Regions from separate parts of the Pseudomonas sp. JE3303 genome, predicted to be linked through region 1. Evidence: riboswitches for the same ligand, from Rfam matches in the RefSeq annotation. Region 1 holds a riboswitch; the other holds the start of a gene.
What was found. Region 1 has a riboswitch for thiamine pyrophosphate ahead of AC0ZZU_RS17760 (TenA family protein). Riboswitches for the same ligand answer to the same signal wherever they lie in the genome.

Region 1 (5,838 bases):
GACCGTGCCCGGCACAATATCGATGCCTGGTGGCCGGCCATCGAGGCGGGAGCCGAGGCGATCGTGCAGACCGCCAGTGGTTGCGGCGCGTTCATCAAGGACTATGGCCATCTGCTGGAGCACGATCCACGCTATGCGGACAAGGCCCGGCATGTCAGCGAGCTGGCCAGGGACCTGGTGGAAGTGCTGCGTGACGCGCCGCTGGAGCAGCTCGGCGTGCATGCCGAACGGAGCCTGGCCTTCCACTGCCCGTGTACCTTGCAGCACGCACAAAAGCTGGGGGGTGCCGTGGAATCGGTGCTTGCCCGGCTGGGCTTTCACCTGACCGCCGTGCCCGATGCCCACCTGTGCTGCGGATCGGCCGGAACCTACTCGCTGACTCAGCCGGTGCTGTCGCGCCAGTTGCGTGACAACAAGCTCAACGCCCTTGAGAGCGGCCGTCCGCAGGTAATCGCCACCGCCAATATCGGCTGCCAGGTCCATCTGGACAGCGCTGGCCGCACTCCGGTCAGGCATTGGATCGAACTGGTTGATCAGGCCATGGCCTGACACGCTACTCTTAGGTTTTTTTCGAGGACTTGCCATGTTTACCAAAGCCGTACTCAGCCTGAGCGATGCCCTGCAGATCCTGCACGCGGCACGTGCGCAGGCCCACGCCAATCAATGGAACGTGGCGATTGCCGTGGTCGATGATGGCGGTCACCCGCTGGCCCTCGAGCGGCTCGACGGCTGCGCGCCGATCGGCGCCTACATCGCGACCGAAAAGGCCCGTACGGCGGCCTTGGGGCGCCGGGAAACCAAGGGGTATGAAGACATGGTCAATGGCGGGCGCAGCGCGTTTCTCTCGGCACCACTGCTGACCTCGCTGGAAGGTGGGGTACCCGTTGTGGTGGACGGGCAGGTGGTGGGGGCCGTCGGGGTTTCAGGCGTCAAGCCGGACCAGGACGCACTGGTTGCCCATGCGGGGGCCAGCGCCCTGATCAGCAGCTGAAGACCCGTTGTCCATTCATTGCACCGAGCGCACTCGCTGGACAGTTCTTTCGTCCGGCTTGCCTTCGAAGAAGCAATCGAGGGCCTGGTGAAATACCGAGCCCTCAGGCTCGATCCCCGCAAACAACGTCAACGAGGACCGCAGCTTCAAGTCATCCGGATGCCCGAGGATCTGTAGCGCGCTCTTGTCCGAGTGCAGCTGCAGGGCTTCGACACAGTCCCGAAGCCTGGGCCCCAGCACCTCATGGTGAAGATATGCCCGTGCCTCGGCCACGCCCGTAATGGCATACCGCTCAGCCATCGTACTGTGGCCCAGGCCCTGGATCTGCGGAAACACGAACCACATCCAGTGGCTGCGCTTGGACCCCCTGCGCAGCTCTTGCATCACCCGGTCGAACACAGGGTCCTGCGCCTCGACAAAGCGCTGCAGCTCGAAGGGGTCCAGGCGGGTCATGAACCGGCCCGAGCCTTGTTGCTCTTGTCCAGCTGCAGCTCGATCCGGTATTTGGTCGCCAGGCGGCGCTCTTTCAGCCGGCGCAGGTCATCATCCTCGAAATTGCCCGCCGAAATCGATTCCGCCGCCAGTACCTGATTGTCGATGTCCACGTATTCATCCAGCAGGCGATCGAGCTCGGGGTCTTGCTGTCGGCGCTGCTGGACGATTTCGCGGGGGTAATGCAGATCCTGGTAAAGATCATGGGACACAGGCATGGAGCTCTCCTTGAGACGCTGTTGATGAGTACACCTGTTTAGAGCAAGAACCGGCGCAGCGGTTGGCATAAACACGAGACGTCTCGACAAACGGTCTCGACAGCAAAACGCGACGTTTGTCCGCCTGACGCATCACACGCCGTGCCGCGAACTAAACTTAGTGTCCCTTCATCCTGTGCAGGAGGGCATGACATGGACGAAGCCAAGCTTCACGAATTCATGGGCAGACTGGTGTCCGACATGGGTGCTGCGGCCATCCTGGCCAACGTCATCCTCGGTGATGAACTTGGCCTGTACAAGGCCATGGCCGATAGCCAGCCGATTACCCCCGAGGCGCTGGCCGCCAAGACCGGCTGTCACCCACGCCTGGTCCGCGAGTGGCTCAGCGCCCAGGCGGCCTCGGGTTACATGGAACACCACGACGGGACTTTCGTGCTGCCCGAAGAACAGGCCCTGGCGCTGGCGGTTGAAGACTCGCCGGTGTACATCGCCGGCGGCGCGATGGTGATTGCCTCGCTGTTCCACGACAAGGACAAGCTGGTGGCCGCCATGCGCGGCGACGGCGGTCTGGCTTGGGGAGACCATCACCCTTGCATGTTCAGCGGCACCGAGCGCTTCTTCCGGCCGGGCTACAAGACCTTCCTGGTGGCCGAGTGGCTGCCTGCTCTGGAGGGCGTGGTCGAGAAACTCAAGGCGGGCGCCAAGGTCGCCGACGTCGGCTGCGGGCATGGCGCCTCGACCATCGTCATGGCCAAGGCATATCCCGCTTCACGGTTTGTCGGTTTCGACTACCACGCGCCGTCCATTACCACCGCCACCGAGCGGGCGAAAGAGGGCGGGGTCAGCGAGCAAGTCCGCTTCGAGCAGGGCGCAGCAAAGGACTATCCCGGCAACGATTACGACCTGGTGTGCTACTTCGATTGCCTGCACGACATGGGTGATCCGGTTGGCGCCGCGCGCCACGCCTATCAGTCGTTGAAGGCCGACGGCACGGTGTTGCTGGTCGAGCCTTACGCCGAGGACACGCTGGACGACAACATCAACCCAGTCGGGAGGTTGTTCTACGCAGCATCGACGTTCATCTGCACGCCCAACTCCCTGTCCCAGGAAGTTGGCCTCGGGCTCGGCGCCCAAGCCGGCGAAACGCGCTTGCGCGATGTGTTTGCGCAGGCAGGGTTCAGCCATTTCCGGCGAGCGGCCGAGACACCTTTCAATCTGATACTGGAGGCCCGCAAATAGCGGCCCCGCGAGATCCGGAGCACGAGCGCCGCCTGGCGGCGCTTCGTGGACATGCCCTGCATGACAGCCACCCTTTACCTGCTGTATACATGACGCCTACCAAGGGGAGCCCTGCAACGGGCTGAGAAACCGCTGGCACTTCGCAGCGCGGTGACCCTTCGAACCTGATCCGGATCATGCCGGCGAAGGGATGGGATAGCCAACCTGCCTTCTTTGCCGGTCTCATCGCGAGGCCGCTCCATGCCCGATACCTGCGGTCTCGCTGCCACTCTCCCGAGGACAGCACCGTGACCGAACGCTTCACCGAAACCCTGCGCAGCCAGAGCGAGCCCTCCTGGACAGCGGCGGTCGAACACCGCTTTGTCAACGAACTCTTCGAGGGCCGCGTGCCGGATACCGTGATGGTCCGCTACCTGGTGCAAGACCATCGCTTCCTCGACAGTTTCCTGACTCTGCTGGGCGCGGCTATCGCGACGGCGGACACCTTCGAGGCGCGTCTGCGGCTGGGACGCTTTGCCGGGATGATCTCGGGGGAGGAAAACACCTACTTCCTGCGCGCGTTCGAAGCGCTGGGCGTCAGTCCCACGGAGCGTGAGCGGCCGCAGGACACGCTCCCCACCGCAGGCTTCAAGTCGATCATGCGCGAAGCCGCGGCGACCCGCTCGTACGCAGCGGCGCTGGCAGTGCTGAACGTGGCCGAATGGCTCTACCTGGACTGGGCCGTCAAAGCGCCGCAGCCGTTGCCGGAGAACTTCGTCCATGCCGAGTGGATCACCCTCCACGACAACCCGGCATTCCGCGATTTCGTCGCGTTCCTGCGTACCGAGCTGGACCGCGTCGGACCCAGGGAGGCAGCGGTCACCACCGATTTCTTCCTGCGCACCGTGGCGCTGGAGCGTGCATTCTTCGACGCCGTATACGAAGGGGAGGCGTAACCCATGGATATCTTCGACCGCCTCAAGGCCGCCTGCGCGCCGCAATGGGACAGCTACGTCAACCATGCTTTCGTGCGCCAGATGGGTGATGGCACCCTGGCCGAGGATGCCTTCCGGACTTATCTGGTGCAGGACTACCTGTTCCTCATCCAGTTCGCCCGTGCCTGGGCCCTGGCCGCCTACAAGAGCCGCCGCCCGACCGATATTCGCGCCGCCCAGGCGGGGTTGGCGGCGATTCTCGACGAGACCGACCTGCACCTGCGCCTGTGTGCCCGCTGGGACCTTTCACAGGCCGATATCGAGGCAGCGCCCGAACACCAGGCCACCGTGGCCTACACCCGCTTCGTCCTCGATTGCGGCGCCGCCGGCGACCTGCTCGACCTGCATGTCGCGCTGGCCCCCTGCGTGATCGGCTACGCCGAAATCGGCCGCAACCTGTCGGCCGGCGTCGACCTGGCCCAGCACCCCTATCGCGAATGGATCGGCGAGTACGCCGGTAATGGCTACCAGGGCGTGGCCAACGCAGCGCGCCAGCACCTGGACGAACTGGCGGCGCGCAGCATGACCGAGCAACGATTTGTCGAGCTCGCAGGGATCTTCGCGCAAGCCTCCAAGCTGGAAGCGGACTTCTGGCAGATGGGGCTGGAAGGGCGGTGGTAAGCTGAGTTGGGCCACGGCTTGCGCGGTTACCCTGGGCACGGCGCAAGACCTACCGGGGTGCGTGTGGCCGGTCTACCGCATGTGCTGGCAAGCCACACGGATACGGCGCTGAGTTTGAGGTTGCGCCGATCTGTGGGAACGGCCTCGTGCCGGGACGCCGGACCGCGCGAGAGGGCCGCGAAGCGGCCCCAAAATTGCAAGACCAACACAGCAATACAAGACCGCAAAGCGTGTACCCGTCTCAAATCGCACGGTCCGAGATACCTGCGTACCAGCGAGGGCTGCGCCCCCGTTTCGCGACACAAGGCCGCTCCTACAGGTCAGCGCAACCGCAGATTCAGCGCCGTGTCTGTGAAAGCTGGCTTGCCATCGCGGGCAGGCCCTGCGACCGGCAGGTGAGCAGGCTACACGGCCGCGACACCCGCAGCAGTGAGCCTGGTCATGATGTCAGCCAGAGAACCTTCGTATTCCCAGGTCTGGACGGTGTCATGCGGGCACTCGATGAAGATGTAGTCCTTGGTCACAGACAGTATGCGATCGACCTTGATGAGTTTCCTGACCCATGGCGCAGGGGGAAGGTCGACAATGATCAGGTGTCTGTCGCTGTCGTAACCATGGTAGACCTTTGTTGCACGAATATTCACCGCAATGAACGCCATGACTTTACCTGCCTGATGATGGGATTGAAGATGAGTCAGTGATGCATACCACCGGTATGACCCACTAGGACGGTAGATCCTGTAGCAGTCTGGACTTCAGTGCCCACATGATCTCGATCAGTTCCTCGAGCGCGGGAATACTGGTTCGTGCCTGCGGCCTCAACAATGAGACCTTGAAGGGGATCAACGGCACCAGGGGCAGGAACTTGATGTCAGCCGAACCATTGAGCATGGCAGTGAATGGATCGATGATCGCCACGCCCAGTCCGCGCCTCACCATGGCCAATGCCGAGGCGGATACATTGGTCTCATAGGTATAGCTGGGATGGATTTCCGACTCGCGGGCCACGTGGTCGATGAACTGTCGTACCGGCGCGAAGGATGAATAGCAAATGAAGTCGGTGCGTGCCAGGTCCTCGAGCGAGACGCTGCTCTTGAGCGCGAACGGGTGGTCGACAGGAACGGCCACGACGTACGGGGACGTGCTGAATGTCTCGATCTTCAGGCCAGCCGTCTGGTACGGCATTTCGACGAAGCCGAAATCGATCTGTTGTGCCGTGGCGTATTCCTCGACCCTGCCAGAGGTCTGTACGCTGAGGGTGACCTTGATAGTGGGATGGGCTTTGTTGAACTCGGCCATCGCG
Region 2 (5,838 bases), on a different contig from region 1:
GGACATCGACCACCAGCTCGGCCAGGCGATATACCTTGCCCTTGAAGCCACGGTCCTGGAGGGCAGGGGGCAGTTGATCACCCTTTACCTGATCGACCCGGCCACGTACCGCCTTGCTGGCGAAAAAGCTGGTCAGGTTGCCAGCCAGGGTACCCGGCGACCACAGGTAATGGGCCTCCGACAGCAGGCGGACAGCAGACAGGTCCAGTTCACCATCGCCCGCCAGCGCCTCGCGCCAGCGGCGCGGCATGTCGGCGATGGCTTCCGAGGCACCGGTCAGCGCCCCATGCAAGGCGTACTTGGCGCCGCCATGGATGATGCCCTGGGACTTGATGGTCTGCTCGCCACCCAGGCTCGCGCGTTCCACCAGTACCGTCGAGTAGCCCAGGCGCCGCAAGCGGGCGTTGAGCCAGAGGCCCGCGACCCCGGCGCCAACGATCAGGACGTCAGTGGAAATGGCAGATGACATGCGCAAACCTCACAAGCAGGGACAGGCGCCCAGTATACAGACTGGGCGAGGGATCAATGCCCGGTGGTTTTCGAGAAGACCTGGATCACCACCACGCCCGCCACGATCATGGCCATGCCGAGCATCGCCGGCATGTCCAGCTTCTGCCCGTAGATCACCAGCGCCGCCACGCTGATCAGCACGATGCCCAGCCCGGACCAGATCGCATACGCGATCCCGACCGGCACGCTGCGCACTACCAGGGTCAGCATCCAGAACGCTACCGCGTAGCCGCAGATCATCAGCATCAGCGGCAGCGGCGTGCTCAGGCCCTTTACCGCCTTCATGGAGGCGGTGGCGATGACTTCGGCGACGATGGCAATGGCCAGGTAGGTGTAGGCGTTCATGAGTCGTTCCTTGAGGGGGCTGGCTGTGCATTCTAGGCATTCGTGCACTTGCGGGCCATGTGCTAGTAAACTTCGCCGCCATGAACAGAACCCTTTATACCCTGCTGTTTCACCTGGGCCTGCCGCTGGTAGCGCTGCGCCTGTTCCTGCGTGGGCGCAAGGCCCCGGCCTACCGCCAGCGGATCGCCGAGCGCTTTGCCTTCAGGCTGCCGGCCCTGCGTCAGGGCGGGTTGTGGGTGCATGCCGTGTCGGTCGGCGAGAGCATCGCCGCAGCGCCCATGGTGCGCGCGCTGCTCCAGGCCTACCCGGACCTGCCGGTCACCATTACCTGCATGACGCCCACAGGTTCCGAGCGTATTCGCGTCCTGTTCGCCGACGAACCCCGTATCCAGCACTGCTATCTCCCCTATGACCTGCCTTGGGCGGCGGGGCGCTTCCTGGATCATGTCCGGCCCCGGCTGGGCATCATCATGGAGACCGAGCTGTGGCCCAACCATATTCACCAGTGCGCGAAACGCGGCATCCCGGTCGCCCTGGCCAATGCACGGCTCTCGGCACGATCGGCGCGGGGCTATGCACGTTTTGCCAGGCTGACCCGGCCAATGCTCGCCGAGATGAGCCTGATCGCCGTGCAGACCGAAACCGAGGCCGAGCGCTTTCGCAGTCTCGGCGCGCGCACCGAGTGCGTGCAGGTCACCGGCTCGATCAAGTTCGACCTTGAGATCGACGAGCAGCTACCCGCCCGCGCCCTGGAGCTGCGCACCCGATGGAACGCCCGGCAGCGACCCGTATGGATCGCCGCCAGCACCCATGAAGGTGAAGACCAGATAATCCTCGATGCTCACCGGCAGTTGCTCGGGGTGCATGGTGACGCACTGCTGATCCTCGTTCCACGTCACCCGGAGCGGTTCAACGCCGTGAACGAGCTATGCAGCGCACAGTTCGCCACGGTGCGGCGCTCCCAGGGCACGCCAGTCGAAGCGCACACCCAGGTGATGATGGGCGACACCATGGGCGAATTGCTGTTTCTCTATGCGCTGGCCGATATCGCCTTCGTGGGCGGCAGCCTGGTCGCCAATGGCGGGCACAATCCGCTCGAGCCTGCGGCACTGTCGCTGCCGGTACTCATGGGACCGCACGTGTTCAACTTCCTGGAGATCAGCGCAATGCTGAGCGAGGCGGGGGCGTTGCAGCAGGTCGATGATGCCCAAGGGCTGAGTGCCGCAGTACAGCGGCTGATCGAACTGCCCCAGGATGCCCGGCGCATGGGTGCGGCGGGCAGGGCGGTCATGGTGGCCAACCAAGGGGCGCTGCAGCGGTTGCTGGATGCGCTGGACCGGCTAACGCGTCAAGACGTCTGACGCGAATCCTCCAGAGAAACTTGCCAGCCCCTACGGCGTGCGCTCGAAATTCTTCGCCGCTGCCGCCGCCAGGTCCGGTGGGAGGAAATCCCGGTCCGGGTTGTAGTCAGCCTTGAGGAAGCGCCCCAGGTCCTGCAGGTCCTGCGGGCTCAAGGTGCCGGCGGACTGCTTGAGGCGCAGGTTGTCGAGGATGTAGTCGTAGCGGCTGTTGTTGTAGTCGCGCACCGAGGTGTACAACTGGCGCTGGGCGTCGAGCACGTCCACGATATTGCGGGTGCCGACCTGGTAGCCGATCTCGGTGGCCTCGAGCGCGCTCTGGTTGGAGATGATCGACTGCTTGCGGGCCTGCACCTGCTCGACGTCGGTGTTCACCGCACGGTGCAGGTTGCGGGTGTTTTCCACGACTTGGCGGCGCAGGCTTTCGCGCTGCTGCTCGGCCTGGTTCAGGCGCTGGTAGGCTTCGCGGACTTGCGAGCTGGTAAGGCCACCGCTGTAGATCGGGATGTTCAGCTGCAGGCCGATACTGGTCTGCTCGACGTCTCCGCCATAGCGCACTCCGGCCTGCGGCGCCGGGTTGGTAAAGCCGAGGCTGTCGTTGTCGCCTTTCTGGTAGCGCGCCACCGCGTCCACCGTCGGCGCATGTCCGGCCTTGCGCTGGCGCAGGGTCTCCTCGGCGGCATCGACGGCGTGGTTGGTGGCCAGCAAATTGAGGTTCTGCCGCGCTGCAGTGTCGACCCAGGTCCTGGCGTCGTTGGGCGTCGGCACCAGTACCGGCAGGGTGTGCACCACGCCCTGCAAGGATCCGTACTCGCGGTTGGTCAGGGTGACCAGCGCTTCGAAAGCGTCCTGCACATCACGCTCGGCAATGATCCGGTTGGCCCGTGCAGTGTCATAGCTGGCCTGGGATTGCAGCACATCGGTCTTGTCCGACAAGCCCACATCAAACCGTTCGTTGGACTGGTCGAGCTGGCGCCGGAAGGCGGCCTCCTCGGCCTTGGTCGCGGCCAGGTTGTCCTGGGCACGCAATACCGCGAAGTAATTCTCGGCGGTCTGCAGGATCAGGTTCTGCTCGGTCGCCGAGAGCTCGAGCGCCGCCTGCTCGTTGACCGCCTCGGCCGCCTGCAGCTGGAACCAGCGGTCGGCGCGGAATACCGGCTGCGACAAGGTCGCGCTCCAGACGTTGCCGCTGCGGTTGGCGGTAATCGCCGGCTCGTCGAGCTTGGTGCGGGTGTTGGCCATCTCGGCACCGGCCGACAGGTTCGGCAGCAAGCCGGCCCGGGCCTGGGGCACGATTTCGCGGCGGGCGCCGTAGTCGGCGCGGGCGGCCGCCAGGTCAGCGTTGTTGCTCGCCGCTTCCTGGTAGACGCTGACCAGGTCGGTCTTCACCGTGGTGGGCACGTCCGCTGCCCAGGCCAGGCCATTCGACGCACAAGACACGGCAATGGCCAGTGAAAGTTTGCGCAGCATAGGGCGATCCTTGAACGTTTGAATTTCTGAACTGTTGAGTATCGGATGCCAGGCAGTGTAGTGGCGTGCGCATTTGGCAACAATCTGCCATTTGCGCCATTTATCCATCCTGTGCATGCAAGCTTGGCTTTGGTGTTCAGACCAGTCTAGACTGGGCGCGTTCTTGTCGGGGTGCCTTGAAGCAGAGGCTGAGATCGGAAGTATCCGGATCCCGTTGAACCTGATCAGGTTAGCGCCTGCGTAGGGAACAAGATTTCTCGCTTTCCCGGCGAGTCTCTTGTGCCAGGTCCGGGATTTGTCGAGCAGCTGCAAAGCGCCGCATACCCGCATCCGGCACTGCACCTTTACAGGGTGCGTCCGCGTCTTTTTCAGGTTCTCCCCGACATTCCACCGCTAGGAAGCTGTCTGGAGAGCCTGTGATGAGCAAACAAGAAAAAACGATCAACCTGAGTGAGTCGGCCCAAGTCGACCAGCAGTCCGTGCAGCCCTTTACCCGGTCGCGCAAGATCCATGTCGAGGGTTCGCGCCCGGACATCCGCGTGCCGATGCGCGAGATCAGCCTCGATGACACCCCCACGGACTTCGGCGGCGAAAGCAACGCGCCAGTGCTGGTCTACGATACCTCCGGCCCCTACACCGACCCCGAGGTCGTCATCGATGTGCGCAAAGGCCTTGGCGATGTGCGCTCGGCCTGGATCGACGACCGTGGTGACACCGAGCGCCTCGACGGCCTGAGCTCGAACTTCGGCCAGCAGCGGCTCAATGACGCCGAACTCGCCAAGCTGCGCTTTGCCCACGTGCGCAACCCGCGCCGCGCCAAGGCCGGCGTCAACGTCAGCCAGATGCACTACGCGCGCAAGGGCATCATCACTGCCGAGATGGAATACGTCGCCATCCGCGAGAACATGAAGCTGCAGGAAGCCCGCGCCGCCGGCCTGCTGGAGCAGCAGCACCCAGGCCACAGCTTTGGGGCCAGCATCCCCAAGGAGATCACCCCTGAGTTCGTGCGCGACGAAGTTGCCCGCGGCCGAGCGATCATCCCCGCCAACATCAACCACACCGAGCTTGAGCCGATGATCATCGGCCGCAACTTCCTGGTGAAGATCAACGGCAATATCGGCAACAGCGCCCTTGGCTCCTCGATCGAGGAAGAAGTGGCCAAGCTGACCTGGGGCATCCGCTGGGGGTCGGACACCGTGATGGACTTGTCCACCGGCAAGCACATCCACGAGACCCGCGAGTGGATCATCCGCAACTCGCCAGTGCCGATCGGCACCGTGCCGATCTACCAGGCGCTGGAAAAGGTCAACGGCGTGGCCGAGGACCTGACCTGGGAGTTGTTCCGCGACACCCTGATCGAACAGGCCGAGCAGGGCGTGGACTACTTCACCATCCACGCAGGCGTGCTGCTGCGCTATGTACCGCTGACGGCCAAGCGGGTCACCGGCATCGTCAGCCGTGGCGGCTCGATCATGGCCAAGTGGTGCCTGGCACATCACAAGGAGAACTTCCTCTACACGCATTTCGACGAGATCTGCGAAATCATGAAGGCCTACGACGTCAGCTTCTCGCTGGGCGATGGGCTGCGTCCGGGCTCGATCGCCGACGCCAACGACGAAGCCCAGTTCGGCGAGCTCGAAACCCTTGGCGAACTGACCAAGATCGCCTGGAAGCACGATGTGCAGTGCATGATCGAAGGCCCTGGCCATGTGCCGATGCAGCTGATCAAGGAGAACATGGACAAGCAGCTGGAGTGCTGCGACGAAGCGCCGTTCTACACCCTTGGCCCGCTGACTACCGACATCGCGCCGGGCTACGACCACATTACCTCCGGGATCGGGGCGGCGATGATCGGCTGGTTCGGTTGCGCCATGCTCTGCTACGTGACGCCCAAGGAACACCTTGGCCTGCCGAACAAGGACGACGTCAAGACCGGCATCATTACCTACAAGATCGCCGCCCACGCCGCCGACCTCGCCAAGGGGCATCCAGGCGCCCAGATCCGCGACAATGCCTTGTCCAAGGCCCGCTTCGAGTTTCGCTGGCAGGACCAGTTCAACCTTGGCCTTGACCCGGACACCGCGCGCGCCTTCCATGACGAGACGCTGCCCAAGGAGTCGGCCAAGGTCGCGCACTTCTGCTCGATGTGCGGACC

Region 2: another riboswitch for thiamine pyrophosphate. It lies ahead of thiC (phosphomethylpyrimidine synthase ThiC); the one in region 1 lies ahead of AC0ZZU_RS17760 (TenA family protein).

Annotation. Positions count from the first base shown of each region.
Region 1 is NZ_JBWGIF010000012.1:67,356-73,193, forward strand. Features, by position in the region: gene glcF (glycolate oxidase subunit GlcF) at 1-549, shown strand, start outside; gene AC0ZZU_RS17740 (heme-binding protein) at 584-991, shown strand; gene AC0ZZU_RS17745 (DUF1810 domain-containing protein) at 1,007-1,444, opposite strand; gene AC0ZZU_RS17750 (hypothetical protein) at 1,441-1,701, opposite strand; gene AC0ZZU_RS17755 (class I SAM-dependent methyltransferase) at 1,894-2,940, shown strand; TPP riboswitch at 3,033-3,148, shown strand; gene AC0ZZU_RS17760 (TenA family protein) at 3,228-3,875, shown strand; gene tenA (thiaminase II) at 3,879-4,535, shown strand; gene AC0ZZU_RS17770 (hypothetical protein) at 4,940-5,194, opposite strand; gene AC0ZZU_RS17775 (LysR substrate-binding domain-containing protein) at 5,259-5,838, opposite strand, start outside.
Region 2 is NZ_JBWGIF010000001.1:575,914-581,751, forward strand. Features, by position in the region: gene AC0ZZU_RS02720 (NAD(P)/FAD-dependent oxidoreductase) at 1-469, opposite strand, end outside; gene AC0ZZU_RS02725 (SMR family transporter) at 523-855, opposite strand; gene waaA (lipid IV(A) 3-deoxy-D-manno-octulosonic acid transferase) at 936-2,216, shown strand; gene AC0ZZU_RS02735 (TolC family outer membrane protein) at 2,247-3,683, opposite strand; TPP riboswitch at 3,841-3,947, shown strand; gene thiC (phosphomethylpyrimidine synthase ThiC) at 4,103-5,838, shown strand, end outside.